DNA from 2 places in the Alteromonas sp. Mac1 genome. Region 2 is predicted to be linked to the other one. Evidence: predicted binding sites of a transcription regulator. Region 2 holds the regulator's gene; the other holds the start of a gene.
What was found. Region 2 encodes MetJ, which represses methionine synthesis genes. Its sites were predicted from a motif close to TAGACGTCTAGACGTCTA; they were not measured.

Region 1 (16,180 bases), 590 kb from region 2:
GCAATGTACTTATTGGCAGTGGGAGGTTTGTTCTTACTTCCCTACAGCTACCTTGCTATATTTTTGGTGATATGGTCGGCACTGTTACCTTATTATGCAGGGTGGGGAACGTGTTTGGTCGTTTCGGTATTCGCCGCATTACCTTTAGGAGTGATACATACCTTTTATTGGCAAGATCCCCACGCATGGCTAACAGCGGCGCTGTTTTGGACATTTAATTTGTTTGCCATGATGATGTCGAATGTGGCTATTAAAGAAAAGTCGGCCAGAGAAAAATCCGAAGCACTAAATCGACAATTAACCAGTACCCAGCAACTTATTCACCAAGCTGGTCGGCAAGACGAAAGGCTGCGAATTGCCAGAAATATTCACGATGTACTGGGTCACCACTTAACTGCACTGACCATTCACTTGCAGGTGGCTTCCCACAAAGCCAACGCAGCAGGCCAAGACGAGGTAAAGGCACATGTAGACCAATGTCACAGCTTAGCAAAGTTGTTACTTTCAGATGTGCGAGAAGCGGTTTCTGATATTCGTGAAAACGCGCCATTAGATTGGCAACAAGCGGTAAGGGCATTATTTAAAGACTTACCGCGACCCAGCCTTCAATTATCTATTGCTGATAATGTCAGTATTGAAGATGTCTCGACAGCTGATATTTTGCTTCGCTGTGTACAAGAAAGCTTAACCAATACTATTAAGCATACGCAGTCTGCGCACTTGTATGTGACCTTGGAAAAAAACCAAGAAGGGTATTCATTAACGCTACAGGATGAACAAGTGCCTACGGCAAAAACAATACAGTTAGGGAATGGGTTAACAGGTATGTCGGAGCGAATCGAAGAGGCGGGTGGCTCAGTGAAGTTTAGTTTTAATAAACATGGCTTTTCTACACATATATTGTTGCCGGAGCCGCTATGAGCATTCGTGTTGTGTTGGTAGAAGACCAAATGCTAGTGCGACAAGGTATTCGATCGTTGTTGGCACTGGATAGCAGTGTTGAAGTAGTCGCGGAATGTGATGACGGTGCCCAAGTTATTAATACGCTTACTATTAATAGTGCAGATATTGTATTAATGGACATTCGTATGCCCGAAATGACGGGAATTGATGCCTTGCGTGCCATGCGCGACCATAACATCGATACCCCCGTTATTATGCTAACCACATTTGACGATCACGAACTGGTGACCCAAGCGATGCAGTCGGGGGCGAAAGGATATTTACTTAAAGATGTCTCGCTGGAAACTTTAATTAGCGCAATTAAATCGGTAGTTAATGGGGAAACCCTTATTCAACCAAGCGTAACCGAAAAAGTGCTTAAAGGGTTGCAAGGGTTAGAAGTGAATTTCGAGTCGTTTGAACAGCCAGAAACCTTAAGCCCAAAAGAAATAGAAATTTTACGCTTAGTTGCCGCCGGTTACAGCAATAAAGAAATATCTGAAGCGATGTTTAAATCAACCGGAACGGTTAAAAATCAAGTTTCTGCGATTATGGCGAAAATGGGGGTACGAGACAGAACCCGAGCAGTACTTAAAGCGCTAGAATTGGGTTGGTTGTAAACACAAAAAAGCCCGCATAAGTTACTCAACGCGGGCCTTTTACACTTGACGGCAATAGTGACAACTAAGAGCTATTTATTCATATGAACAACAGAGCGAATACTTTCACCTTTGTGCATTAAATCGAATGCATCGTTAATTTCATCTAGCCCCATTGTGTGGGTGATGAATTCTTGCAACCCGAACTCGCCATCTAAATAACGCTCAACAATGCCAGGAAGTTCAGAGCGACCTTTCACACCGCCGAACGCTGAACCACGCCATACTCGACCAGTTACAAGCTGGAATGGGCGAGTAGAGATTTCCTGACCCGCACCGGCAACACCGATAATCACCGATTCGCCCCAACCTTTATGACAACACTCTAACGCCGAACGCATTACGTTCACGTTACCAATACACTCAAATGAGAAATCAACACCGCCGTCAGTCATTTCAACAATGACTTCCTGAATAGGTTTGTCGAAATTTTTAGGGTTTATAACGTCAGTCGCACCAAGTTGTTTGGCTAGGTCAAACTTACTTTCGTTAATATCAATACCAATAATGCGGCTAGCGCCAGCCATACGGGCACCAATGATGGCTGAAAGCCCAATGCCGCCTAAGCCGAAGATAGCAACGGTATCGCCTTCTTTCACTTTTGCAGTATTAAGTACTGCGCCCATACCGGTAGTAACACCGCAGCCTAACAAGCAGACTTCTTCAAGGGGCGCTGATTTATTTACTTTCGCCAATGAAATTTCAGGTAAAACAGTGTACTCAGAAAAGGTAGAGCAACCCATGTAATGGTAGATTGGCTCACCGTCTTTCGAGAAACGGCTGGTACCATCTGGCATTAAGCCTTTACCTTGGGTTTCACGCACTGCTTGGCATAGGTTGGTTTTGCCAGACGTACAGAATTTACATACACCGCATTCTGCTGTGTATAAAGGAATAACATGGTCGCCTACTTCAACAGAAGTCACGCCTTCACCAACCATTTCAACAATACCGCCACCTTCGTGGCCAAGTACAGATGGGAAAACACCTTCTGGATCGTCACCTGAAAGGGTAAATGCATCGGTATGACACACGCCAGTGGCAACAATACGTACTAGCACTTCGCCTTTTTTCGGAAGCTCTACGTCAAGCTCTTCCATTTTTAATGCTTCGCCTGGGCCCCAAGCAACAGCTGCTTTAGACTTAATATGAGTCTGACCTTCTTTCAATGCTAATGTCATGGCATGCTCCTAATATAATACTGCGTGGGTAAACAGCACGATGCCGCTACCTGTAATGTCTAGGTTATGAGATAGATTATAGACCTGAGGTCTGGTTTTATAAATACAGATTTGGTAATTCATTATTACTTGAGTGTAATAATTAGTTGGTGTTTAATTATCAGTTAAACGGTGCCCTTTATTGAGTATCATCAATTGTAAGCACCATGCAGCAAACTAGAATCAATAAGGGTAAACGCCATGATGTGGGAAGGTATTGCAGAGTTTTGCGCAGTGGCCAGTACTGGCAGTTTTACCGCGGCGGCTACCAAGTTAGACACATCAGGTGCGCAAATTAGTAGAAAAGTCGCTAACGTGGAAAAGCGTTTAGGGGTAAAGTTATTCAACCGCACTACTCGAAGTGTGTCACTGACTCAAGCTGGGCACATTTATTTTGAGCAATGCCAGCCCGCACTAAGTGCCTTGGCAGAGGCAGAGCTCAACGTGAGCCAACTTCAAAAAGTACCCCAAGGACTAATTAAGCTCACCGTGCCAGTCGCCTTTGGCGAGGCTTTTATTGCTCCGCTTATTAATCAGTTTTTGAAAAAATACGAAGGTATAGAGGTGGAGTGCCGGTTTACTAACGACACGATGGATATTATCGACGAGGGCTTTGACCTTGCTATCCGCATTGGCAATTTAGAAGACTCGACAATGGTGGCCAAAAAGCTGGCTACTCGGCAACTCTACGTTTGCGCCAGCCCTGAATATTTACATGCTTTTCCTGCACCAACGAGTACCAACATGCTTAGTGAACATCAGTGCTTAGTAGGTTCACAGCCTCACTGGCGCTTTAATCATGACGGGAAAATACAAACCGTAAGGGTGAAGGGACGTGTGAAGTACAACAGTGGTAATGCACTACATCATGCTGCCTTGGCTGGGCTGGGATTAGTGCAACTTCCAGGGTTTTATGTGCGCGATTCGTTAGCCTCAGGCAAGTTAATTGAAGTGCTATCGCCCTATCGAGACAAGCGAGAGGCGGTATGGGCATTGTTCCCATCGAATAGGCATTTAGTGCCAAAAATACGCTTATTAGTTGATTTTCTATCGGCGAAGTTAATTGATGATGAATAGTGGGTTTCGTTATATTTTCTGCCACTTATAATGGAATATCGCTGAAATCGAAATGTGAAATGGATTGTGTTTCACTTTTTGCAATACAGTATGGTGAAAACTGCGGTTGACAGATAGACGTCTATACGGCAAATTGACCCTATGAAAACGATTCTTCTTATTGGCACCACCGGCATTATGATTACCACCTTAAAACGGGCGGTCGCTGGCTAGTGCAAGTAAGCATAAGACAACGAAAGCCCGCCCTCACAGAGAGCGGGCTTTTTTTTACTCACGTCATAGTAACCGTTAAAAGCAGTAACCTGGCGTAACCGATATAGGAGCAGCACATGAAAGTCTTAAAGTTTGGGGGCTCATCACTTGCCGACGCACCGCGCTACTTGCGCGTGAACGACATTAGCACGGCCACCCACCAAACCGATGGCGCTGCAGTGGTACTTTCTGCCCCTAAAGGGGTAACGAATGCATTGTCACTTTTGTGTGAGCAAGCAGCCGCTGGCGAAGATTTCCACCCTCTATTTGAAAAATTGACGTCTACCGTGACCGGTATTGCTGATGCACTAAACGAAGAGCTCAGCGGCTTCGCTCACGCTGATGTTACTGACTTTATTCAGGCGCAACTGCGTGTACTCAATCAGCACCTCGATGGCATTAAATTGTTAGGTGTAGCACCTGACAATATTGCAGCCGGTATATTAAGTATTGGTGAGTACATCTCGGTTACGTTATTTAGCGGTATCTTAACGGCAAAAGGCGTTAAAAATCGTATTATCGACCCTGTGACTTACATTCTTGCAGAAGGTGAGTACTTAGACAGCATTGCTGATGTTTCATTAAGTAAAGCTCGTTTTACTGATGTGCCTGTAGATGGCAGTGAATTATTGGTAATGCCTGGTTTTGTTGCTGCGAACGAGGCCGGTGAAAAAGTAACGCTTGGACGCAATGGCTCTGACTACTCTGCGGCTATTTTAGCGGCTTGTATCGACGCGAGCTGTTGTGAGATCTGGACCGATGTAGACGGCGTGTATAATGCCGATCCGAATCAGGTTGAAGGCGCAGTACTTCTTGATAAGCTAACTTATCAAGAAGCCATGGAGCTTTCTTATTTTGGTGCGAAAGTACTTCACCCTAAAACCATTGGGCCAATTGCACAGCATCATATTCCTTGCCTAATTCGTAATACGCTTAACCCTGCGGCACCTGGCACGTTAATTAGTAACGAAGCCAGTGAAAAATGGACCTCGGTTAAAGGCATCTCACAACTTGAAAATGTCACTATGTTCAACGTGGCAGGTCCTGGCCTAAAAGGCATGGTTGGCATGGCGAGCCGTGTGTTTGAAGTAATGTCGAATGCTAATATTTCTATAAGCCTAATCACTCAGTCATCTTCTGAATACTCAATAAGCTTCTGTATTCAAAGCAAAGATGCTGATCGCGCATTAAGCTTGTTAGAAGATGCTTTTGCGTTAGAGTTGCAAAACCAATTGTTAGATCCTATTGAAGTACGCCACGACTTAGCGATTGTTACCCTAGTGGGTGACGGTATGCGTCATGCGAAGGGCTTAGCGGCGCGCTTCTTTAACTCGTTGGCGCAAGCTCGCGTTAATAACGTGGCAATTGCCCAAGGGTCTTCAGAACGCTCTATTTCAACGGTTATTGAAAATAAACGGGCGAAAAAAGCCGTTAAGGTAATCCATCAGAATTTTTTCTCAGACCGCCATACCATTGATGTATTTTTAGTAGGGTGTGGCAACGTGGGAACCGAGCTGTTAAGCCAAATTGCAAAACAACAGCCAGCTTTACTTAATCGTAATATTCAGTTGCGGGTTTACGGTATTGCCAATAGCCGTAAGTTGTTACTCAATAGCCAAGGTATTGACCTAAACCAAGACTGGAAACCCGCATTAGATGCGGCCAGCGAAGGGCTTTCTGTTGAACGTTTGCAGCAGTTTGTGAACGACAATAGCTTAGTAAACCCAGTTATTGTGGATTGCACCAGTCATGATGCTATTGCTCAGCAATATGTAGACATGATGGAAAATGGTTTTCACGTAGTGACACCAAACAAGAAAGCCAATACTAGTTCAATAGACTACTATCGTAAATTGAAAAAGACGGCATTATCTACCAACCGTCAGTACTTGTACGAAACCACAGTAGGTGCCGGCTTGCCGGTTATCGATAACCTTCAAAAGCTATTTAGTGCCGGTGATGTGTTGCATCGTTTCGAAGGTATATTGTCAGGCAGCTTATCTTACGTATTCGGTAAATTAGAAGAAGGCATGTCGTTATCGCAAGCCACTGGTTCAGCTAAAGACAATGGGTATACCGAGCCAGATCCCCGTGATGACTTAAGTGGTATGGACGTTGCGCGTAAACTGCTTATTATGGCTCGTGAAGCAGACCTAGATCTTGAACTTTCTGATATTGAAATTGAATCAGTGTTGCCAGCCGGTTTTGCCGAAGACTGCTCCATTGATGAATTCATGACACAGTTACCTGAACTTGATGCTGAATTCGCTAAGCGTGTAGATGCTGCAAAAGCCGAAGGAAAAGTACTTCGCTATATTGGCAGCATTGAAGGCGATAAGTGTAAAGTAACTATTGAGGCGGTACCTGCATCTAACCCATTATCGCAAGTAAAAGACGGCGAAAACGCGTTGGCCATTAACAGCGATTATTACCAGCCTATTCCTTATGTTATTCGAGGCTATGGGGCAGGTGGTACAGTAACGGCTGCGGGTGTATTTGCAGATATACTGCGTACTATGCCATGGAAGCAAATGGCACACTAACTGGCTCTTCTTCTAGAACAAAAGAGCCACTGAAGTTAAAAGAGTAATTAAAGAAAAGTATTATGAAAGCATTACGAGCATATGCGCCAGCATCTATTGGCAATGTAAGTTTAGGGTTTGATGTACTAGGCGCCGCGCTTGCCCCTGTCGATGGTTCCCGCTTAGGCGACGAAGTCGATATTGAGAGTGCAGATACCTTTTCGTTAAACACGGTTGGCCCTTTCGCACACAAATTGCCTGGCGACGCCGATAGCAATATTGTGACGCAATGCTATCACTACTTTTGTGCGCAAATGGAAAAGGTGGGTAAAACCACCACGCCAGTGGCGATGACCTTATCTAAAAACTTGCCTATCGGCAGTGGACTGGGGTCGAGCGCAAGCTCAATTGTTGCTGCCTTCGTTGCGCTAAATGCTTTTTTCGATTATCCCTTCGATGAAGACACTTTGTTGACCATGATGGGCGAATTAGAAGGGCAAATCAGCGGTAGTATTCACTACGATAACGTAGCGCCATGTTATGTTGGCGGTATGACATTGATGACAGGCGCTACGTCGCCAGTTACCTTGTCGCTACCTTTAGTGAAAGACTGGTATTATGCTATTTGTTATTCTGGTATTAGCGTCTCTACGGCGGCCGCCCGAGACATATTACCCAAGCAGGTTGACATGGCCACAGCGCTAACATTTGGTCGCCAGCTAGGGGTGTTTGTACACGCCTTGCATGCAGGAGAAAATGAGCTTGCAGCTTCGGTGATGAAAGATGTGATTGCTGAACCCTATCGTAAACAGCTATTACCGGGTTTCGATGACGCAAGAGCCTTCAGCGAGCAAGAAGGCGCGTTAGCCTTTGGTATTTCGGGTTCAGGTCCAACGGTATTTGCCGTGTGTGATAGTGAAGAAAAAGCGCAGCGTATCGTTGCCTATTTAGACGAACATTATATTCAAAATGAAGATGGCTTTAGCCATGTGTGCCAAATCCCTGAGCAGGGAACCACGGTTGGCCCTATCACTTAATGAAGTGATACAGCAGCTAGATGTTACGGCACAACGAAAAAAGGTATTAAAACGTGGAATTGGTTAATTTAAAAGATGCACAGGACACTGCCTCATTTTCTGAAGCAGTTAAAAGAGGGTTGGGTAAACAACAAGGTTTGTATTTCCCTACTCATATTCCGAAACTAGAAAACATTGATGAACTGCTTGAAATGCCGTTCGCGGAGCGCAGCATTGCAGTACTTCGCGCCATTATTGGTGATGAGCTTAACAATGGTGAATTAGAAGAAATCGTGAATACCGCGTTTGCCTTTGGCGCGCCGGTAGAGAAAGTAAGCGACAACATTTATACCTTGGAGCTTTTCCACGGGCCCACGTTGGCGTTTAAAGATTTTGGTGGTCGCTTCATGGCGCAAACCTTATCAAGAATCAGTGAAGGTAAACCGGTCACTATTCTGACTGCTACCTCTGGAGATACAGGGGCTGCGGTAGCGCATGCATTCCACGGTATTGATAATATCAATGTGGTTATCTTGTTCCCTAAAGGGAAAATTAGTGCACTGCAAGAAAAGCTGTTTACCACCCTTGGTGGTAATATTCACACAGTCGCGGTGGAATCTGACTTTGATGAATGTCAGTCGCTAGTGAAGGCCTCATTCGACGACCCAGATATTCGTGAAGGTTTACACCTTAACTCAGCCAACTCAATTAATATTAGTCGCTTACTCGCTCAAGTGTGCTATTACTTTGAAGCGGTAAGTCAGTTACCTAAAGAAAAGCGTGACCAACTGGTTATCTCAGTACCAAGTGGTAACTTTGGTAACCTAACTGCCGGTATGATTGCTAAATCAATGGGCTTACCGATTAAACGCTTTATCGCTGCTACTAACGCCAATGATACTGTACCTCGCTATTTAAAAACCGGCGAGTGGGCACCGAAGAAGACAGTCGCTACCATGTCGAATGCCATGGATGTTAGCCAACCTAACAATTGGCCACGCATTGAAGCCTTAATTGAGCAAGGCTATGTAGATAAAAGCTGCTTAAAAGGCGAAATGGTAGATGAAGAGTACACTCAGTTAGCCATGCGGCAATTAGCGCAGTTAGGCTACACCAGTGAGCCTCATGCGGCTATTGCTTACCGTGCAGTAAGCCATGACCTAGAAGACGGCGAAATTGGTCTTTTCTTAGGTACTGCGCATCCTGCGAAATTCCGTGAGACGGTAGAAAACGTATTGGGTACACCTATTAGCTTACCTAAGCCGTTAGCTGATGTTGCCGGTGAAGACAGCCTAGCGGTTGATTTACCTGCCTCTTACGATGCTTTAAAACAGCATATGTTGGATTTACTAAAAGCGTGACCACATGGGCACAAGCATTGGGCAGTGAAGAAGGCAAACCTTACTTTAAAGCCCTAATGCAAAAAGTAGCATCTGAACGTGAAGCGGGTAAAGTTATTTACCCGCCTTCAGAAGATGTATTCAACGCACTGAACATGACACCGCTTGAAAAGGTTAGGGTAGTGATATTAGGGCAAGATCCTTATCACGGCCCACATCAAGCCCACGGCTTATGCTTCTCGGTTTTACCAAATATTAAAACACCTCCTTCGCTGGTTAATATTTATAAAGAATTGGCCAACGATATTACCGACTTCTCAATTCCAAACCATGGCACGCTTACCCCTTGGGCAAAGCAAGGCGTACTGCTGCTTAATACAGTATTAACGGTAGAGCAGGGCAAGGCACACAGTCATGCTAAGTGGGGATGGGAAACCTATACCGATGCGGTAATAGAGGCGGTTAACACGCACGCAGAAAACGTGGTGTTTTTATTGTGGGGCAGTCATGCACAGAAAAAAGGCAAGCATATCGATCGCACTAAGCACTGTGTGCTACATGCGCCGCATCCGTCACCATTATCAGCTTACAGAGGCTTCTTTGGCTGTCATCATTTTAGCGACACCAATGCCTACCTAACAAGCAAAGGGCTTTCACCCATTCTTTGGCAGGTATAGTCTATGGCAGCACCTGGCTAGAATAGCGAGTGACTAAAAGCCAGCGTCAGCCATAGTGCTTACGCAGCGTCGAAAGTTAAGAACCCAGAAAGTAAAAAGGCCGCCTGTTATGAAGTGACCCCATTAAGTTGGACTCATTTCTAAGCGGCAACCAAGGCCTGATTTCGATATTGTATCGGACTCAGGCCTTTTAATTTCAGCTTAATATTGCGCTAGTCGCGCTAGATTTAACTTAAATGCTCTGTGATGTTTGGACATAAAAAGACCCCCAGTAATTGGATAGTCCAACTATTGGGGGTCACTTCATTATTAGCAGGCGGCCTTTATATTATCTTTCCAGTGTTTCTAACTCGTATTCGAAACCACAATCGAGTTCAGAGAGCTCCTTTTCCAGTTTGAAGCGATCTTGAAGCGCTTCAATCTCTCTCCACTTGCGTTTTTTACTTTTTGTTTTCGCTGGGCTTGCTTCAATATCTAGCATGGCAAATAAGTCTGATTTGTCCACTGGGATTCTCCTTTTTATTACCACTACAACAATACAGAGTTTAGTTTTTATTCCCTCTGTATAATTTTGTATCACAGCCACAATTAAAATAAAACAAGTAAATTTACTTTTTATTAACAAATTGTGACAGTATGATGACACAGGGAGATATCGTCAGCGTGTTTAGCAAAACAGTTGGCAGGTGACATACTTAGTTGCACATTAGCTTGTACGTTCTTATTTTCTGCCAATAAAAACGGCCGGGGGTAAGCCGGCCGTTCAGTTATTATTTGCACCAAATTTGAGTGATTACATCACTCGGAGTTCCTTATTTTGGTGCATTCGCTGCTCTGAAACGGGCAATCAATTGTTGGGTAGATGCGTCAAAACTTTCTTCTTCCGCATTTCCTTGAATGCCTGCCAGTACTTGGTTGCCCAGTACTTTTCCTAACTCTACGCCCCATTGGTCGAATGAGTTAAGGTTCCAGATAACACCCTGAACGAATACCTTATGCTCATACATTGCAACTAGTGCGCCAAGTGTCTTAGGCGTAAGGCTATCAAACATCAAAGTGTTACTAGGCTTGTTACCCGGCATGGTCTTGTGCGCCGCCAAACGAGTGCGCTGCGCTTCGTCTAAGCCTTTACCTTCTAGGTCTGCATAACACTCATCAAAGGTTTTGCCTTGCATAAGCGCTTGCGCTTGCCCAAAGCAGTTTGATGCTAACATCGCATGATGTGTGTCATCTTGGTTAGGCACATTCAATGGCAACATAAAGTCGGCCGGAATAACCCCAGAACCTTGATGAATAAGCTGATGGAAGCTGTGCTGACCGTTAGTTCCTTCACTACCCCAAATAATAGGGCCTGTAGCGTAATCTACCGCTTCGCCGCCTTGAGTGACTTGTTTACCATTACTTTCCATATCAAGCTGCTGTACGTAAGCTGGTAAGCCGCGAAGATAATGATAATAAGGCAATAGCACCTGAGATTGCGCATCGAAGAAATTGCGATACCACACGCCTAATAGGCCAAGTAAAACAGGTAGATTTTGCTCTAAAGGTGCTGTTTTAAAGTGCGTGTCCATATCGAACGCGCCTTCAAGCAAGCCTTTAAAGTTATCAAAACCTAAAGCTAATGAAATAGGTAACCCAATTGCTGACCACAAAGAATAACGACCGCCCACCCAATCCCACATAGGGAAAATGTTATCTTCTGCTATTCCGAATTCAGTGGCTGCTTTTACGTTTGAAGACACGGCAACAAAGTGCTTGGCGATATCTTCTTGCGTGCCGCCAGACTTCAAGAACCAAGCCTTGGCAGAAAGGGTATTCTGCAACGTTTCTTGCGTAGTGAATGACTTAGAAGACATCACGACAAGGGTTTCTTCATGATCGAGTTTAGTTAACACATCATGGATATGGCAGCCATCAACATTCGCTACAAAATGAACCTTAACCGTCTCAACCGCATGAGGTTTTAGGGCTTCAGTCATGATCTTAGGACCAAGGAAAGAACCACCAATACCAATAGCAACAATATGCTTCACAGATTTGCCTGTGTAGCCTTTATGCTCGCCACTGTGAACTAATGCGGTGAAGTCGCGAATTTTATCAAGGGTGGCACGTACTTCGGGCATCACGTCTTCGCCATCAACCATGACAGGTGAGTCGGAGAAGTTTCGTAGTGCCGTGTGAAGAACCGCTCGTCCTTCAGTGCTGTTGATTTGCTCGCCGTTAAACATGGCGTCGCGGGCGTCATCTAACTTACACGCACGGGCTAAATCGAAAAGAGCACCTAGCGCGTGTTCGTTTACACGGTTCTTTGAGTAATCAAGAAAAATGCCGCACGCTTCTAACTGCATTTTTTCAGCACGTTTGGGATCTGCTTTAAACCAATCACGCATGTGTGCATCTTTCATCGAAGCTGCAATTTGATTAAGTGCTTGCCATTGTGGCAATGATGTCAATGTACTCATTTACTAATTCCCTATGGTTTATGCACTTAACTTTTCACGAAGCATCACTTCAAGCTTGTCTTGGTCTGCAGCGAAGTTGCGGATACCTTCAGAAAGCTTTTCAGTCGCCATAGCATCTTGGTTCATTTCCCAGCGGAATTCAGACTCGGTCAAACGATCGCCAGGGGTTTTTGTTGCGCCGTTATCTTTAAGCTTCACAGTAAGCTCGCCCGGTTCATTGGCAAGCTCTTCTAATAAAGCGGGGCTAATAGTTAGTCGATCGCAGCCCGCTAGCGATTGAATTTCGCCAATATTGCGGAAGCTTGCGCCCATTACTACCGTGTTGTAACCATGCTCTTTGTAGTAGTTATAAATACTGGTAACCGACACCACACCTGGATCTTCATCAGCAGCGTATTCAGTTTTACCGGTCGACTTTTTGTACCAATCTAGAATACGGCCTACAAACGGTGAAATTAGGTATGCGCCAGCTTCGGCACAAGCACGTGCTTGGGCGAAACTAAACAATAAAGTTAGGTTGCACTGAATGCCTTTTTTCTCAAGTATTTCAGCTGCTTGAATACCTTCCCAGGTTGATGCCATTTTAATAAGAATACGTGACTTATCGATACCGGCATCCTGATAAAGCTGAACAAGACGCTCCGCTTTTTCAACTGTGGCATTTTTGTCGAAAGATAAACGGGCATCTACTTCGGTAGAAATACGACCTGGAATAGAGTCTGAAATCTCTTTACCAATAGCGACGGCAAGTTTGTCGGATGCATCGATAAGTTGTTGGTCGCTATCTGATGATTGTAGTTTGGCCCATGCTACTGAGTCGTCGATTAGGCTGGCATACTGAGGCAAGCTGGCGGCTTTTAACAACAAAGAAGGGTTTGTTGTTGCGTCTACTGGCTGGTATTTTTTGATTGCGTCGATATCGCCGGTGTCGGCAACGACCGTGGTGATCTCACGTAACGAAGCTAGCTGGTTGCTCATAATTCTCTCTAATCTTAAATTAAAAAACTCGGACGAATTGCCGGTAAGGCAAGTCGTGTAAAGCGGTTCGCTTTTGCGTATGTAGGGCGTAACAGTTTGATAGATTCAAACGTTTGCGTATTTGGGTATAGTTATACCAAACCCGTGTGACAATTTATAGCGCAGACACGGGAAATACTGGCTAATCGGATTTCTCTGTTACCTTGATTTATGGTTTTTTGACGGTAAATTCAACCTCAACTTTTCCACAGTGGTATAATGAAGCCTGAAAAAGATAAGGAGTCGAAGATGTTAGTTGTAGTATCCCCAGCGAAAAACCTAGATTTTGAAACCCCCATTAAAGTGGATGATTTCACGCAGCCTACCATGCTTCAAGACACTGAGCGTTTGATGGAAGTGTGTCGTACCCTTTCGCCAGCCGACCTTTCTTCGTTGATGAAAATTAGTGACAAGTTAGCCACACTTAATGCTAATCGATTTGCTGAGTTTTCTACCCCTTTCACCGCTGATAACGCGCGACAAGCCATGTACGCATTCAATGGCGATGTATACACAGGGCTAGACGCTAATACATTAAGTAATAAAGCAGTGAGCTATGCGCAAGACCACTTGCGAATTTTGTCAGGCCTTTATGGTTTGTTACGCCCATTAGATTTAATGCAAGCATACCGTTTAGAAATGGGGACCAAGCTAGCTAACCCTGAAGGTAAAGATCTTTATGCATTTTGGGGTAGCCGCATTACACAGGTTCTAAACGACGCCATGCAAGCGCAGGGCGATAACGTGTTGGTGAACCTTGCTTCTAATGAGTACTTCAAGGCCGTTAAGAAAAAAGAACTTGAAGGGATGGTGATTACACCTGTCTTTAAAGACTATAAAAATGATCAATATAAGATCATCAGCTTTTTTGCAAAAAAAGCTCGTGGATTAATGGCAAGATATATTCTTGAAAACGAAGTGAGTGATGTGGAAGGGTTGCAGGCTTTCGATAGTGAAGGTTATGTTTATAGCGAGTCACAAAGCACGGCCACTGAGTTAGTCTTTTTACGTCGCCAAGACGCATAAGTTGTTTGCACCGCGTTTTGGCTTCAATATGGCTTTATGCTGTTAAATTGAAGTATTTTAAACGCGGAGCACGCAATGTATACACTTTATGGATACCCGAAAACTCGGTCGGTAAGGGTGGCATGGGCTTTAGAAGAAATTGGCTTACCTTACGAGTACAAGGTGGTGAATTTAAAAGCCGGTGAACACTTAAACTCAGCTTTTAAAACACTTAACCCGGCCACTAAAATTCCTGTATTAGTCACTGAAGAAGGTGCGCTTTCTGAGTCGGCTGCTATTGTCACTTTCTTAGCTGAAAAGCATGCAATGGAAGAGTTTATACCTGCACCCGGTACTTTCGCTCGCGGGCTGTATGAGCAAATGATGGTATTTGCTGTTACTGAGTTAGAACAGCCGCTTTGGAGTAAAGCTAAACATACCTTTGCTTTACCTGAGCAGCACCGTATTCCCCAAATGCAAGATACAGCGGCGTGGGAATTCGACCGAGCATTAACGGCTTTCTCGCTACTTCTCAACGACAAAGAGTATGTGTGCGGAAGCCTGTTTACAATGGCAGACATTGTGACAGCCCAAGTATTGTCATGGGCTAAAGGTAGCGACCTTGACCTTAAGTTCGACAATGTGAAATCGTACGCTGAACGGGTGCTATCTCGCCCTGCTTATGAAAAAGCATGGCGCAACGAGATGGCACATTTGTCTAAGACTGATACTTAAGACAGCTTTATGGGTCAGATGTTGATTGCCCATTTTGATAATCGATGTAGAGCGGATCAGACTGCGGTTAGATAGTCAGCCCAATTTTGCGCCATTAGGCACAGGTTTATCTGGGCTGATTAAAACAACGCCATCCTTACGATACAAGCCCGTGACTAAGCATTCTGACATGAACGGGCCTATTTGCTTGGGCGGAAAGTTAACTACAGCCACAATTTGCTTTCCCAACAATTCTTCAGCTAGATAGTGTTCAGTTATTTGGGCACTGGATTTACGGGTTCCAATATCCTCCCCAAAATCAATAAGTAGTTTGTAAGCTGGTTTACGAGCTTCAGGAAAATCACTGACTTCAATAATAGTCCCTGTTCTTAATTCAACCATATCAAACTCTTGCCACTGAATGGTGTCCATCATGCTGTCCTAGTTTCTATCTAAGTGTTTATTCAAGCCAGTATAAAGGTTGTCGCGAACAACTAAGTTGCAGATAAGCCGCAATTAGTGGGTAATTAGACACTTTAAGCAAAATTGTTTCGTTCATGGACACACACCTATCGACATCCTACGTGCCAGTGTTTCGTTCATGGACACCCACATATTTTCAATATCGAACCCTCCTTTACATTTCATCACTACATATTGAGCAATCGTTCTCCACAATCTAATGAATAAAATGAAAGTATTTTGTAATTAAATTGTTTGAATGTTAAATTGGTATTACATTAATTCTTGGTTGGTAATGTTTTCTGGTATTTTAAATCTGCTCCTAAAAGCGCTTCTGATGGTTTATTGGTAATGCCATAGGTTGTTTTTATGGAGGAGGTATGTATCAAGCAAGTACCGCATAAGAAGTACGCTTAACATATTATTACAGAGGTTTTTTATGAGAGCTTTTCCTCAGCGAGTAAATCGCAGCAATGCGGCTATGTTGCTCCTACTTTCAGTATTCAGTGTTGGTGCTATTGCGGATGACGTTCCCGCTGATAAATTTGATTTGAGTGAGTGGAACATTACGTTGCCGACCGATGAAAATAATGATGGGAAGCCGGATAGTGTGTCAGTTAAAGATATCCAAGATTTTTCCCATCCTGACTTTTTCTACATAGACGAAAATGGCGGTATGGTATTCACGTCTCCAAACAAAGCGCTGACAACCGCGAATTCAAGCAATACGCGAAGTGAACTGCGTCATATGTTACGTGGAAAAAGTACACGAATTAAAACTAAGTCGCCAAAGAACAATTTCACTGTAGCTAGTA
Region 2 (16,180 bases):
TACTGGTCTGCCCTATAGGAGCAAAGGTTTAATCGAAATTAACCTGCTCGCACACCTAGCATGTGGCAAATAGCGTAGCTCAACTCACTACGGTTAAGGGTGTAAAAATGAAAATGCTTCACGCCTTCTTTGGCAAGTACCTTAACCTGATCCATCGCGATGTTAGCACCAATGAGGTTCCGAGTAGCTTGATCGTCATCGTCAAGTCCATCAAACATTTTGTGTAAGAACCCAGGTACATGTACGTTGGTGAAACCGGCGAACTTTACCAAGGTCTGATAATTGGTTACCGGCAGTATGCCTGGCACCAAGTCTAGGTCGATACCTGCAGCTGCTGCTCGGTCACGAAAACGTAAAAATACACTGGTGTCAAAGAAAAACTGTGAAATTGCTTCGCTCGCACCGGCTTCTGCTTTGCGTTTAAGGTTCAGTAAGTCGAATTGGGCATTAGGCGCTTCAGGGTGTTTTTCAGGGTAAGCGGCCACTGAGATATCGAAATCGGCTACATCTTTTAGTAGCGCCACTAAATCAGAGGCATACATTTCGGTATCTTTCACACCTGGCGGTAAATCACCACGAAGAGCAACAATACGACGAATGCCAGAATCCCAGTAGTCTTGGGCAATCTGTCTAAGCTCGTCTCTGCTCGCATCAACACAAGTAAGGTGAGGCACGGCTGCAACGCCAGTTTGCTGCTGAATGCGTTTTACCACGTCATGAGTACGGTCGCGCTCACCACTATTCGCGCCATAAGTTACCGACATATAGCTCGGTTTTAGCGGTGCTAAGCGCTCAACTGACTTCCACAAGGTTTGTTCCATTTTCTCTGATTTTGGTGGAAAAAACTCGAATGACACATCAATATCACGCAGTTCCGAAAGGGACTGATTGAGTGCATCGACACCTTGTGCGTAAGATACCATGGTAAAATTACTCTTTTATAGACGTTTAGACGTCTAAATTAAAGAATTTACGTCTAGACGTCAAGAGGTTTACACTGCTCAATTGACCTTTTCGTCAACTTGTTTAGAATTTCTCTTCATAACATAAATAAAATCAGACAGAGTTAGCATCATGGCAGAGTGGAACGGTAAGTATATTCATCCCTACGCAGAGCACGGTAAAAAGAGTGAACAGGTAAAGAAAGTCACCGTTTCTATTCCTATTAATGTGCTAAAAGCATTAACCGATGAACGTACGCGTAGGCAGATAAACAATTTACGTCATGCGACGAATTCAGAATTGTTATGTGAAGCGTTTCTTCATGCATTTACAGGTCAGCCGTTACCGGATGACGAAGATTTGAGAAAAGATAACCCTAATCGTGTACCTGCTGAGGCAAGGCGCATAATGGAAGATATGGGTATAGACGTTTCTATTGAGAACGAACAAGAAGATTAAAAAAACGGCAATGAAAATTGCCGTTTTTTTATAATCTTTACACTGAATTACACGCCAGTATATGCGCTTATATTGCCTTCATTCGGTGCGGTTAGGCACTTCTGGAAGTCGTGCAACGCCAGATTCAATCGCCGCTTTTGACACTGCAGAGGCTATGCGTTCACAGAGGCGGGGGTCCATTGGTTTAGGAATAATGTATTCTTTGCCAAAGGTTAAGCTTTTGCTGTTGCTAGCCGCTAACACAGATTCTGGTACGGGCTCTTTGGTAATAGCACGAAGTGCTTCTACCGCGGCCACTTTCATTTCGTCGTTAATGGCCGTTGCGCGTACATCCAGCGCACCACGGAAAATGAACGGGAAACACAGCACATTGTTTACCTGATTAGGGTAATCAGAACGCCCCGTAGCCATAATTAAATCATTTCGAACTTCATGCGCCAATTCAGGCTTAATTTCAGGATCGGGGTTAGAGCAGGCAAAAACAATCGGGTTAGGCCCCATTAACGCCAACGTTTCTGGAGGTAATACATCAGGGCCAGATACGCCTACAAAAATATCAGCGCCTTCCATCACATCTTCAAGTGTGCGTTTATCGGTATTGTTGGCAAACAAGCGTTTGTGTTCCGTAAGGTCTTCACGGCGCGTATGAATAACCCCTTTTCTATCTAACATGTAAATGCGCTCTCGTTGCGCGCCACATTTAATGAGCAATTCCATACAGGCTACCGCTGCTGCACCCGCACCCATACAAACTATTTTGGCGCTTTCGATATTTTTGCCCTGAATTTCAATGGCGTTCAACATGCCGGCAGCCGTTACAATGGCAGTACCATGTTGATCGTCATGGAATACCGGAATATTGCAGCGCTTAATGAGTTCTTGTTCTATTTCAAAGCACTCTGGGGCTTTAATATCTTCTAGGTTAATACCACCAAACGTATCTGCAATATTGGCGACGGTATTAATGAATTCTTCTGTGGTGCGGTGCTTTACTTCAATATCGATAGCATCAAGCCCAGCAAAGCGTTTAAACAGCAGTGCTTTACCTTCCATCACCGGCTTAGAAGCTAACGGCCCCAAATTACCCAAGCCTAGAATAGCAGTACCATTACTGATGACCGCTACCATGTTGCCTTTCGCAGTATATTTGTAAGCATTATCAGGATCTTCAGCAATTTCTCGTACTGGTTCAGCTACCCCTGGACTGTAAGCCAGAGCAAGATCATCCACACTATCGGCTGGTTTTGATAGCTCCACGCTGATTTTACCTGGCGTGGGTTTGGCATGATAATCTAGTGCACGTTGTCTGAAATCTGACATTAGTAAACATATCCTTCGATGTAGGGGTTAGGCAATCTTCGTTACCGTAAGGGCAATCTGCGTTGCCGCAGTAGAATGTCTTCGACTCTATCACAGGGTCATTTGAGTACATATCTGATCTGCCTTTTATACCTTCCAATCTAGGACAGACTTGCTTGTATGACCAGTGACATCGTCGAATATCTGCCATTCATCATATTAATGACACTTTAATAATTAATACATTATTTCTATTTTATAGAAGTGGATATTAATGAAGGCATAACTGATAATCGGATAGCGTTGTAGAAATAGGCATTAAACCGGCCGTTTTAGGTGCTGATTCACGTAATAGGTATAATGAAAACATGATGAAGGAAAGCGTAACTTAATATGTCGGAAAAGAAACTGATTGAAGCGTTAACGGCGGCGTGTGAGTGGGCAAAATCTGAGTCGGTTGGCTTTGAATGGCTTACGCATATGGGGCATTGGCGCAGACCAGAAATTATTGCGGTGTTTGAAACCGAAAAGCAGAAAAGCGAAGCGCTAACAGCGAATTGGAACCAAGCATTTGAAGATGAACTCGTTTATGTGTGTGATACGTTGAAGGTACAGATTAAAAGTGTTCGCTACGACAGCGAGCAAGCGTGCACTTCGCAAAGTAACGGCAATTGGGAGCGGCACTTAAAACGCCGAGCTTTTCACTAAGAGCACTCCACTCGCCGAGCACTGTATTGGTAGAGCTTACTATGGAGCGCAGACACAAAAAAAGCGCCGATAGGCGCTTTTTTTAAAGAAACATAGTGTTTCTGAGTACTGAGCTTATTTAGCGCCCAAAGCACCGAAACGTTTCTTGAAGCGGTCAACACGACCACCGGTATCAACGTTACGTTGCTTACCAGTGTAGAATGGGTGACATGCAGAACATACGTCTAGGTTAATATCTTTACCTAGAGTAGAACGGATTTTCATTACGTTGCCGCAAGAACATGTTGCTGTCATTTCAGCGTATTCTGGGTGGATACCATCTTTCATTTTGGATTACCTTCAATATGAGGCCGTATCGCTATCTGGCCCGAAGCCAAACACCATACGCAACTTTAAATTCAATGACCGACCGCAGAAATTGCAGTCAGCCGCAAAAGAGCGGCGCATAATAAAGGAAGCATCGTAAGTGATCAAGCATTTTTTGTATGCGAAGTAAACAGAGGTGGCGTTAACTATACTCACTGGCGAGAATAAATTCCCTTCCCTTATTTGACATTATATTTAAATGCCAGATCATTAGCGGTTCTGAATTTACGTCTACTTACTTTACGTTTATCAATTTTGGGGCATCAATTTTAATGGTATTCATTCAGGTGGCTGTACCTGTGCCGCTTCGCCAGCTATTTACCTATTCTCATACCGACACCTTACAACCAGGTGTGCGGGTGAAAGTGCCTTTCGGCCCACGTCAATTGGTAGGCATTGTGGTTGAATCCGGTATAGACATAGATGATACCAGTAAAATAAAAACCATTATTGAGGTAGTAGATAGCGTGCCGGTTATTGATGAATCGCTAAGAAAAATGGCGCACTGGTTATGGCAGTATTACCACCATGCGCCGGGGGAAGTGATACATGCCATGCTTCCTGTGCCCCTTCGAAAAGGTGAGCCAGCCACGCCATCACCCGCGCAATATATTCAAGTTACACCAGAAGGGGCTGATACTGATGTCAACAGTTTAAGCCGAGCACCTAAGCAGATGGCCTGCTTAGACGCGGTTCAAACCACATCACTTATTGCTAGCGAAGCGCGTAAAACCTTTTCACCTGCAGTAGTGAAAGCGCTATTAGATAAAGCGCTTATTGAGCTAGTGGAAATTACACCGGAACTCACTGCGCAAGCTTGGCTAGATACCTTCGACATTGGCGAAAAGCCCGTGCCTGATAAAGAGCAAGGGGTAGCGATAGCGGCGTTAAATCAGCAACATGGCACCTTTGCAATCAGCTTGCTTGAAGGGGTTACAGGTAGCGGTAAAACCGAAGTGTATCTGCAATCTATCGAACCTTTGCTTAAAGCCGGTAAACAAGTGCTTATTTTAGTGCCTGAAATTGGTTTAACGCCGCAAACTGTTTCACGGTTCGAAAAGCGTTTTAACATTCCTGTAGGGGTATTGCATTCTCAATTAACGGACGCGGCGCGATTGTCTGTTTGGCAGCGATCGAGAGCAGGTGAGTTAGGTATTATTATTGGTACGCGCTCAGCTATTTTTACGCCGCTTAAAAACCCAGGCATGATTATCGTAGATGAAGAGCATGATGAGTCGTTCAAGCAACAAGACGGGCTTAGGTATCATGCGCGAGACTTAGCGGCTATGCGTGCTAAAGAGCACAGCATCCCTTTACTACTCGGCAGTGCCACGCCAGCGCTTGAAACGTTGAATAATGCGTTGAATGGTCGCTTCGCGCATTTACAGCTAACCCGCCGCGCGGCAGGGGCGCAAAGCACTAAGCAGTACTTGCTAGATGCCCGAGACCAGCCTATTCATTACGGTATTTCAGAAGGCTTGCTGACGATTATGCGCCAGCATGTCAATGCTGGGAATCAGATTCTGGTTTTTGTAAATAGACGTGGTTATGCCCCAGCTCTTTTATGTCATTACTGTGGCACCACGGCGATGTGTAAGCGGTGTGACAGACCTTATACCGTGCATAAAGGGCAAAACAGACTGCAATGCCACCACTGTGGTGCAACCCGTTCCATGCCAAAAGAGTGTGAAGCGTGCCACAGCCATGAAATGGTGACGGCAGGGACGGGCACCGAGCAGGTAGAGGAAGGGTTAATGAAGCTCTTCCCCGATGCCAAACACGTGCGAATAGATAGCGATACGGTAAGAGGAAAAGACAAGCTACATCAAACCCTAGATGCCATTAACCGTCAAGAGCACCAAATACTGGTGGGCACGCAAATTTTATCGAAGGGGCATCATTTCCCACACGTTACACTGGTGGTGGTTTTAGATTGTGATGGGGCGCTATTTAGTGCTGATTTTCGGGCGCCAGAAAAGCTAGCGCAGCTAGTTACGCAGCTTGCTGGGCGAGCAGGGCGTGCCAGTAAACCAGGAGAAATGTGGCTGCAAACCCACAACCCTCATCATCCTTTGCTACAAGATTTGGTGAACAACGGCTACGCCCATTTTGCTCGCCATGCGTTGATGGAACGAAAAGCGTCAGCATTGCCTCCTTATATTAGCCAATTTGTGATTAGAGCTGAGGCAACAGAGAGCTCATCGGCCTATGCTTTCCTGCAACAGGCTAGGGGTGTACTTTTAAACTCAAATACTGCAAATGCAAACCCTACGGGTTTAGTACCGCAAATGACGGGGCCGTTTCCTTGCTTGATTGAAAAGCGCCAGGGGCGTTTTCGCTTTATGCTGGTGTGCAGCCATGAAAAACGTGCGCCGTTACATAACGCTTTACGCTTAGCATTGCCTTATTTACAAGGGCTGCCACAGGCCGCAAAGGTACGATGGTCGGTAGATATCGACCCCACCGATTTCAGTTAGCACACTGGTGGGGAATACGGTAAAATCTCAACACTGATGTATACAAGTGTTTCAGGGTTGTGCACTATGTCTTCGTCTAATGGCACCACCCATTTAAAATAACGATAAGTAGTAGGAAAACTGCCGAATATGGCTCAACGCGATTATGTATCTCGTGGTAAAGCACCACAAAAAAAGAAGCCGGATAATAAAAAGCGCGGCAAATCACAGGTGAAGAGTACACCCACGGCCGCATTCCCTATTGTTCGTTTGGCCATCGTGGTGATATTACTAATCGGCTTTGCTGTTTTCTTATGGTCTATTAAAGACAACGCCAGCTCTGAGGTAGATACCGAAGTTGTACGCCCTGTTGCGCCTACGCAAGAAGCCTTGCCTGAATTACCGAAAGAAGAGTGGGAATATATTCGTACTCTGCCTGGGTATGAAGTAGAAGTAGACGTGGCTGAACAGGAAAAGTCTGACAAACGATACCTTATGCAGTGTGCGTCGTTCAGAACCCGTGCCCAAGCAGAAGAGATGAAAGCCAAAATTGCCTTCCAAGGTTTAGAAGCCCTTATTCGCCAAAGCTCTGGCAGCAACGGCGAGTGGTTCAGGGTTATTCTAGGGCCATTTGAATCGAAACGTGATGCCGAGAAAGCCAAGCACAGCCTTCGTAAAGTGAATATCGCGACCTGCCAAATCTGGTTCTGGAACTTATAAATCGTATAAGATTATCAAGGTAGCAAGCCTACGACGAGTAAAGGTACGCTTTAAATCTTCAGTGTCACTTAGCCAATAACACTTCCACCATTATTTGTGGTGGAAGTTAACCTACGGCAATTAACGCGCTAATCGATATACCCTTTAATCTCTCCCCCCTTGAAAACGAAAACCCTTCCCCCATTTCATAACAAAGTCTTTTTTCAGTTATCGCCCGAGTCTGCGATAGCGCCCACCTTAAACGGGGATTAAACGTGACAACGATTGTATCTGTAAGACGTGGAAATCAAGTTGTGATGGCTGGCGATGGTCAGGTGTCACTCGGCAATACCGTAATGAAAGGTAATGCACGTAAAGTGCGCCGCTTGTACCACGATAAAGTATTAGCTGGCTTTGCAGGCGGCACCGCCGATGCCTTCACCCTTTTTGAACGCTTTGAAGCAAAACTTGAAGCCCACCAAGGTCATTTGACCAAGGCGGCGGTCGAACTTGCCAAAGATTGGCGAACCGATCGCATGCTGCGCAAGCTAGAAGCCTTATTAGCCGTAGCCGATGAAACCGCGTCTTTCATCATTACCGGTAACGGCGACGTAGTTCAGCCAGAAAATGACCTGATTGCTATTGGTTCAGGCGGCAACTATGCCCAAGCTTCTGCTATTGCTTTGCTGGAAAACACCGAACTGACTGCAAAAGAAATTGCGGAGAAAAGTTTGACCATAGCCGGTGATATCTGCGTATTCACTAACCATAGTCAAACGGTAGACGTACTCGATTACTAAGTGGCTGTTTAACTAAAAATAAACAGCGACTTGTGCCTGCTATCGATGCAGTAGCACCAAAACAGAAAAGGGTTTATGCATGTCTGAAATGACACCTAGAGAAATTGTTCATGAGCTAGACCGACACATTATTGGTCAGCAAGATGCTAAACGTGCGGTATCGATTGCACTTCGAAACCGCTGGCGCCGTATGCAGCTTGAACCAGAGTTGCGTCAAGAAGTAACGCCTAAAAATATTCTTATGATTGGCCCAACAGGTGTGGGTAAAACCGAAATTGCGCGCCGCTTGGCAAAATTAGCGCATGCGCCGTTCATTAAAGTTGAAGCCACTAAGTTCACCGAAGTGGGCTATGTGGGTAAAGAAGTAGAAACCATCATTCGCGACCTTGCTGACATTGCCGTGAAGATGACCAAAGAAACTGAAATGAAAAAGGTGAAATTCCGCGCTGAAGAAGCGGCGGAAGAGCGCATTCTTGACGTACTTATTCCGCCTCCTGAAGATGCATGGGGTAAGAAAGAAGACGTTGAAGATAGAGGCACACGCCAAGCGTTCCGTAAAAAGCTTCGCCAAGGCGATTTAGACGACAAAGAAATTGAAATTGATGTGGCACTTCCACAAGTAGGCGTAGAAATTATGGCGCCTCCTGGAATGGAAGAAATGACTAATCAGCTTCAAGGCATGTTTCAAAACTTGTCAGGTTCGCAAAAGAAAAAGAAGAAGCTAAAAATTAAAGATGCACTGAAAATGCTGGTGGAAGAAGAAGCCGCACGTTTGGTGAATCAAGAAGACTTAAAAGAAAAAGCGATTGAGTCGGTTGAGCAACACGGCATTGTGTTCGTGGATGAAATTGACAAAATCTGTAAGCGTGAAGGCAATACGTCAGGCGATGTATCGCGTGAAGGTGTGCAGCGTGACTTGCTACCCTTGGTAGAAGGTTCAACGGTATCGACTAAACACGGTATGGTAAAAACAGACCATATTTTGTTTATCGCCTCTGGTGCTTTCCAAATGAGTAAGCCGTCAGACCTTATTCCTGAGCTTCAAGGCCGTTTGCCCATTCGCGTTGAGTTGTCAGCATTAGAAGTGGGTGATTTCAAGCGTATTCTTACCGAGCCTAACGCATCGCTTACCGCACAGTACAAAGCGCTAATGCTTACTGAGGGTGTGAACATCGATTTCGTGGAATCGGGCATTCAGCGTATTGCTGAAGCAGCATGGCGAGTGAATGAGCGTACTGAGAATATCGGCGCGCGCCGTTTACACACAGTGCTTGAGCGTTTAATGGAAGATATTTCATTTGATGCGTCTGAAAAAAGCGGTGAGTCTTTTGTGATTGACGAAGACTACGTAAACAGCCACTTAGAGTCGCTAGTAGAAAACGAAGATCTGTCTCGCTTCATTCTATAAAGCCCCAAGGCTAGTAACACAAAAGAGCGCATTTATTTAAATGCGCTCTTTTTTTATGTGGTTAATAATTTCACTAAACGCCCAGTAATATCAACGCCAGTCTCGTTTTCAACAAACAAGAAGAAAGGGCAAGGGTTAGCTTCCAAAAAGTAATATTCACCCTTGGTATTTTTACGCCAATCAATAGCACACCAATACATTCCTAAGCCGGAACATATCTTTCGTGATAAATCCTGCATTGGTTTAGGAAGGGGGGTCAGCAAAGGGCGTGCGTTTATATCGTCCCTGAAATCGAGATCGTGAGAGTCTATTTGTACACTGACGACTTCATCACCCAGTACGTAACTGCGAATGTTTGTCCCTTCAATAAATGCTTGAAACGTCACAGGGCGCTCTTTTAACAAAGCCTGTACTAAACCGCGAGTATCATAGCCCTGTTGCATGAATTTCGCTGTTTCGCCGCCTTTCACGGGCTTGTAAACCACCTCGTCTATATTCGCACAAAACTGTAGAGCAACATCACTAGCGTTGCCTATATAGGTATATGGCACCTTAGCCCCTAGCTTTTTTGCCATTCGCAGCTGAATGGGTTTGCAGTGATGAGCGCGAATGGCGTCAATACCATTAACCCACTTAGTTTCACTGAATAAAAACCAACATAACAAGGTGCTGGCATATTCTTGATCTAACCATTGCGAAGACACATTGTCAGAGGCGCTCACCGAGGGAGGAATATATTGGTGCCAATAGGCAGATGTGATGTCTGATAGCGGAATTCGAAAAAGCCCGTTGCGCGTAGGCTGGTTAAAATGCAAAAGACCATCATTATAATCCGGATCGTAACTGAGCTGCCAGTGCTTACCAAAGTAGTTGGTGTTGATAATACAGGGCTCGTTTTTATCGGCTATTAAGGCTTCAGCCACATGAAGAATTTGTGGGTCATTCTCGCTCCCTATTAATGCAATCTGCATTGAAATATCCTTTCTAAATGGTAAAAGGAGGACTGCTTAACCTCCTTAATCTGCTATGACAATAAATCGGGTAATTGTCCGCCGTCCTCACCAATCGCTAGGGTGATATAGACAGGTGGTTTAATAAGACGGATTGGCGCTTTATCTGCACCTGTTGATACGCCAGACTTGCCGCCAGTCACTTGCAGTAGTTCTTGGGTTGCAAGGTGAAATTCAGTAGCAGTTTGTACATGTTTTTGTGTATTTTTGTGTGTATGGTTTTGCGTGTTATGTTGCATTTTTCGCTCCTTATAAAAGCGTTTTAGTGTGATTTAAAAAGCTAGCGGTTAAGCCAACCTTAAGGGGTGGTAAATCGATCGAAAGCAACTCGCGATAAGCGCGGTGCGGCTGCTTATTTTTAATTTTTTGTAAATATTGGCACAGTGGAACTTAACCGTTCGCTCGCTAATAAATAGCTCTGTCGCTATCGCTTTATTCGATAGCCCTTCCATGATCTTTCGCGCAACCTGAAGCTCGCGTTTAGACAAGGTGTCGATAGGAAGGGCAGTACTATTTAAGTTCTCTACATGCTCAACGATTTGTTGACGCTCAATATCGGTGAGTAAGGGTGTAGATTCTCTAACTTCGGGGGTTATCATTATGAATCTCCTAGTGGGGTATTATCATTTTCTTCTACTATTTCAGAAGCTGGGTATCGCTGCAGAGTGCCGTCTACTAACTGATAGACAGTATCCGCAAGGGCAATTGTTTGAGGCCGATGGGCAACCATAATGCGGGTAATATTCAGTGCCTTTAGATGAGTATTGATGATGTGCTCATTTTGAATATCTAAATGGCTGCTTGCTTCATCAAGAAAAAGAATATCGGGAGAGCGGTAGAGTGCTCTAGCTAATAAAAGCCGTTGCTTCTGACCACCACTTAAGCTGCTTCCCATATCACCGACTAACGAGTGATATTGCATAGGCATGGCACAAATTTCGTCATGGATACAGGCTAACTGGGCGGCCCGGACGATCTTTTCTTGATTAGGTATTTCATCAAAACAACTGATGTTTTCAGCCATAGAGCCGGATAAGCACATGTCTTCTTGCAGCACAGAAGCGATGGTTGGCGCGTGATTTGATGATGAAATCATATTGTGACTAACCGTTCCCTCAGAGGGAGCATATAGCCCCATCAGACATTTAAGTAAGGTGCTTTTTCCACTTCCGCTTGCTCCAACGATGGCAATGATTTCCCCTGCTTTAACCGATAAATTAAGGTTTTCAAAAATACAGTTACACCCCTCCCCATACCGATAACTAAGATTGTGAGCTTTTAAATGAATAGCAGGAGTACTAGAGGCAATAGCATTAGAAGTGGCGGCTGCAGGTACTGGGGTTGCGTTTGAATAAGCGCTAGGTTGTTGTGACAACAAGGTGGTTTCAGCAGGCTCTGTTAGTACAATATCGCTCAGGCGAGAAAAGTGAACGGCCAGCATTCGTAATTCGATAAATTTAGACACTAGCCCGTCTACCGCAGCAGTAAATTTGGTTTTGTAAGCAATGAAGGCAAGCATCATTCCTACGGTCAGCATATTATCCATCACCAAAGAGGCCGCTATAAAGATTACAGCGATGTTCTCAAGACCAAATAACACTTGGTTTACCGCGTCGCTGCCAATATTGAGTTTTCCTAAACTAATATCTTTATTTAAAGTGGCGACTAACTTGTTTTGCCACTGGCTATGGCGCTGCGATTCTTGGCGGTATACACGAATAGGCAACATGCCTCGAACGCTTTCCATAAAGTGGCTTTGCTCGGTGGCGCCTAACGCAATTTTTTCTGTTGTGAGCCGCTTAGTGATAGGTATTAATGCAATGCGGAAAAGTAGATATATCGCCACTACTAGCACCACACATAGCGTGAGTTTTACAGAGTAAAGTGCCATCACGACAAGGGTAATAATAGCCATGACACCGTCGAGCAAGGCTGTGACAAGTCCAGTGGTGAGAAACTCACGAATATGCGCGAGGGAGCCAAAACGAGACACCACATCGCCCACGTGCCTTTTAGCAAAAAAATCCAGCGGTAGCGAAAGCAAATGTTGAAAGACCGAGGCGGACATTTGAAGTTGAAGTCGGCTTGATACAGCAAGGATCAGAAAGCGTCGCAACACTCTGGTGAAGATGCTTATCAGTAGTAAGAAAGTAAACCCAATGGCAAGTGCGGTTAGCAGCGCTTGGTTTCCTTGCAACAACACATCATCAACAACGGTTTGTACGTAATAGGGAGATGCCAATGCAAAAAGTTGCAGCAAGGCAGACAGCGCAAGCAAGGTCGCTAAGTTACGTTTGAACCCTATGGTGCGGGTAAAAAAGTCTCTTAGTTTTAGTAAAGGCTTTACCGGAGGCGGCGAAAAATTGTCTTTAGGCGTAATTTCTAACGCTATTCCTGTTAGATGTTTACTTGCCTCGTCGAAGGTGAAGGTGCGTTTGCCAATACTCGGATCGTGTATGGTAAATCGTTCACGCCCTACGTTAGTCAAAACAACGAAATGACGCATGTCCCAATGTAGTATTGCTGGCAGGGTTAGTTGAGATAAATCCTGTGGCTCAATTTTTAGCGCACGACATTGAAATGCCATTTGCTGCGCGATATCCATAATATCTTTAAGTGTAATACCACGAAGTGAAACGCTAATGCGCTGGCGAAGGTGGGTCATATCCCGTTTGTCACCATAATATTGTGCCACCATGCTGACACAGGCTAAGCCACATTCAGCGGCTTCAGTTTGAAGCACAACTGGTACTTTGTTTTTAGGTGATAAAGCGCTGAGTACAGGTGAAGCAAAACCGTGAGTAATATTCATAATCACAACCTTTTAGTGACGCTTAGAAGCGGCTCTAAGATCCATTCCAGTAAGCTACGCTGGCTAAGCGCAACGTCTGCTGAAAATGTCATTCCAGCCTTAAGCATTACCGGATTTCCATAGGCAATAATGGCGTCGCTGCTTACTCTAGCGGTAACCAAATAGGCGGGTTCGCTTACGGTTAAAGGCGCGTTCGCCCATTCACCAGGCAGTAAAATAGTTTCAGAAATGCTCGTTATCTGCCCCTCTTGCAAACCAAATTTCTGATAGGGAAAGGCATCGTAACGAATCGCGAGTTGTTGCCCGCTAGCAATAAATCCGGCGGCGCGCACGGGCACCAACAATCGTGCTTCTATTGGTGAATTCTCTGGAAGTAAGCTAAGTAGCGGCCTGTTCTGATCGACCATTAATCCAGTACTTGCTTGCAGACTTGAAACCACACCATTTTGCGTTGCATATAGAATGCGCTGCCGATCGCGATTTAACGTTAGTAACTGTTGGTTGATATCACTCAGTTGGTTTTCGTGTGCAGTGCGCTCATTGGCTTGTATCTCGGGTAAGCCGGCAATTTCATATGTCAGTCGGCTTACTTCAGCTTCGCTTTTTAGGTTGTTCCGCTCAGCTTGTTTCCATTGTTGCTGGCTACTCAAAAGCTCCAATTTATAACTATCGAAATCTGCGTTACTTACATGGCCGGCATCGCGCAGCACTTCAAGTGAGGTAAATTGATTGTGCGCTAACTGCCACTGTTGATGAGAAATCGCTAAAATATGGCGTATTGAATCGGCGTCTGTTTGTGCGTGCTCAAGTTGCTTTACTAGCTGCACGTGGCTGTTTTTATGAATAGTAATGGTACGCGTCAAAGAGTCGGTTATTCGCTGCTTTTTAGCTAGAAGCTCTTGTTGCAGTTTTAGCTCTACGGTTTCACCTTGTGGCTGCTGAACCCCGTATTCAATCGATAGTAATGGTTCGCCTTTCAAAACTTTTTGCCCCTCGCTGACATACACTTGGGAAATGCGGCCTTTACGGGAGTCGGCGTACAACCTTAGTACGCCATGAGAGGGCTCTAACCAACCTTCAACTGTGGCTTTTCGGGCATAACTACCCGTAGTGAGGTATACCCCCAAACACACTATCCATAAAAGTAGTATCGCGGTTATTCCCATATGGGACGGTCGAGGCGTCATCAGCAATTCACCTTGAAATGACGAAGTAGGCTGCATTGCCTGATGACGGAATAGTCCTTTTCTCATAACAGTTCATCCCATGAAATTAAAAAAATGGTATTCAGTTGCCATTTCCCTGTGGACATAGCGCTTAATCAGTAATCGACACTTTTTAAGCAGCGAAAACCTGAATACCGACAAGTGGTCTTGGGAAAAGCCTTGACGCTGTTAACGTTAGAAGAGGCGGGCTCGGAATATCGAATAAAAAGAAGTCAGGGCATTCGCCGCCCTTTATTCATAGGGTGTTGGCGCAAAACTTGATGAATTTTTAATGAAATGGCTCAAATTTAAATGTGGTTAAAAATTGATGGAAATGCAAAAGGTTAGTGATACTGTACAAAGGTTGTACTATAAAAAGTAGTGTACTTAATTCACGCAGTGGCTTAACCAAAACGGAATAGGAACTCACATGTTTGTACCAAGTATTTTACTCAAGCAGCTATACACTCACGGAAGCCTAACCAAAACTGACAACGGCGTTTCCTTCGCACTTAAAAACCGTTTAAAAGATGCCACATTAAAAGAGCTTAAATGGATTTCATTTGATGGTGAGAAAGTTCCAAGCCATAAAATCTCTATTCAAAGCAGCAACGACAGTGACATTAGTGTCGATGCACTGAATGACACCGGTGGTATGCCGTTTTCATTACGGCAAGTCATCACGGTACACCTAGAACTCAATGAAGAAGTAAGTCCTGAAAAGCGCAAAATAGGCATCTGTTTTTCAGCGTCGCCTTTTGGAAAGCTTAAGTTCGAAGTAGAAGATAATGTGACCTCACCAGCGAATCGCAAGTTGCATATACCCCGTGACGACCACGACGATTATGGCGATGACATTATCAAAAAGCGCCAGTCGTATTTTGAAAGTTTCACTGATGGCAAACTCAATCACGTGGGTAAATACTCGATAGACCCAGATAAATTAAAAGGCAATATTGAGCATTTTATTGGGGTAGCTCAAGTGCCCATTGGTATTGCAGGGCCATTGGTAATTGATGGTGAACATGCGAAAGGTGAATTTGTTGTGCCACTGGCTACAACAGAAGGCACCTTAGTGGCGTCATATAATCGTGGTATGAAGCTACTCAATATGAGCGGTGGAGTAAAGGCCACCGTTGTTGATGATGCTATGCAGCGTGCCCCTGTTTTTATATTTAGCGATGCCCGTGGCGCAAGGGATTTTGTGACTTGGGTAAACCAAAACATCAGCAAAATTCGAGAAGAGGCTGAATCAACTTCCAGCATTGCCAAACTCACTTATATCGACCACTTTCTATCAAACAAATTTGCCTTTTTACGTTTTAATTATTTAACCGGCGATGCGGCTGGGCAGAACATGGTGGGGCGGGCTACTTTCGCTGCGTGCGGGTGGATTTTAGATAATTATGAAGGGATAGAGAACTTCTACTTAGAATCTAACTTTGCCACCGATAAGAAAGCCTCACAAATAAATATTATGCGTACGCGTGGTAAACGAGTAACCGCGGAGGCCACGATAAAGCGTGAGCATTTACTGCAAATTATGCGTGTAGAGCCTAAGCAAATTGATTATCACGGCAGGGTAGCGGGTGTTGGGTCATTCCTATCAGGTGTGAACAATACGGGTTTACATTCGCCGAATGGCATTACTGCCATGTTCATTGCCACGGGGCAAGATGTGGCAAACGTAGCGGAATCATCGGCAGCTATTATGTATTCAGAGCTTACCGATGATGGCGACTTGTATGTGTCTATTACCATTCCTTCGTTAATCGTAGCCACCTATGGTGGTGGCACCGGAATGGGCACTCAGCGCGAGTGTTTAGAGCTCATCGATTGCTATGGCAAAAACAAGGTGTATAAATTTGCCGAAATTGTTGCAGCGGTGGCCTTAGCGGGGGAAATCTCGTTAGCGTCAGCCATTAGCTCATCTGATTGGGTGTCGTCTCACGAACAATATGGACGCAACCGCTGATCTGTTGATAGACGAGTATGGCTGGTAGGGCGCTAGACACG

Region 1: a site for MetJ is predicted at 4,013-4,030, ahead of thrA (bifunctional aspartate kinase/homoserine dehydrogenase I). Genes of this name have one in related genera too.

Annotation. Positions count from the first base shown of each region.
Region 1 covers NZ_CP013932.1:3,623,952-3,640,131, reverse strand. Annotated here, with positions in the region: gene AV939_RS15570 (sensor histidine kinase) at 1-921, shown strand, start outside; gene AV939_RS15565 (response regulator transcription factor) at 918-1,562, shown strand; gene AV939_RS15560 (S-(hydroxymethyl)glutathione dehydrogenase/class III alcohol dehydrogenase) at 1,634-2,782, opposite strand; gene AV939_RS15555 (LysR substrate-binding domain-containing protein) at 3,023-3,898, shown strand; gene thrA (bifunctional aspartate kinase/homoserine dehydrogenase I) at 4,228-6,693, shown strand; gene thrB (homoserine kinase) at 6,756-7,709, shown strand; gene thrC (threonine synthase) at 7,763-9,049, shown strand; gene ung (uracil-DNA glycosylase) at 9,046-9,705, shown strand; gene AV939_RS20525 (IS3 family transposase) at 9,846-9,911, opposite strand; gene AV939_RS20070 (DUF3545 family protein) at 10,034-10,210, opposite strand; gene pgi (glucose-6-phosphate isomerase) at 10,518-12,167, opposite strand; gene tal (transaldolase) at 12,186-13,145, opposite strand; gene yaaA (peroxide stress protein YaaA) at 13,434-14,210, shown strand; gene AV939_RS15515 (glutathione S-transferase family protein) at 14,286-14,924, shown strand; gene AV939_RS15510 (tRNA-binding protein) at 15,000-15,338, opposite strand; partial or broken gene AV939_RS15505 (polysaccharide lyase family 7 protein) at 15,847-16,180, shown strand, end outside.
Region 2 covers NZ_CP013932.1:4,212,491-4,228,670, reverse strand. Annotated here, with positions in the region: gene metF (methylenetetrahydrofolate reductase) at 39-923, opposite strand; gene metJ (met regulon transcriptional regulator MetJ) at 1,075-1,401, shown strand; gene AV939_RS17855 (malic enzyme-like NAD(P)-binding protein) at 1,480-2,721, opposite strand; gene AV939_RS17850 (hypothetical protein) at 3,094-3,408, shown strand; gene rpmE (50S ribosomal protein L31) at 3,523-3,735, opposite strand; gene priA (primosomal protein N') at 4,047-6,251, shown strand; gene AV939_RS17835 (SPOR domain-containing protein) at 6,381-6,950, shown strand; gene hslV (ATP-dependent protease subunit HslV) at 7,205-7,729, shown strand; gene hslU (HslU--HslV peptidase ATPase subunit) at 7,809-9,137, shown strand; gene AV939_RS17820 (ATP-grasp domain-containing protein) at 9,191-10,108, opposite strand; gene AV939_RS17815 (hypothetical protein) at 10,162-10,386, opposite strand; gene AV939_RS17810 (helix-turn-helix domain-containing protein) at 10,435-10,746, opposite strand; gene AV939_RS17805 (peptidase domain-containing ABC transporter) at 10,746-12,959, opposite strand; gene AV939_RS17800 (HlyD family secretion protein) at 12,962-14,212, opposite strand; gene AV939_RS17795 (hydroxymethylglutaryl-CoA reductase) at 14,595-16,139, shown strand.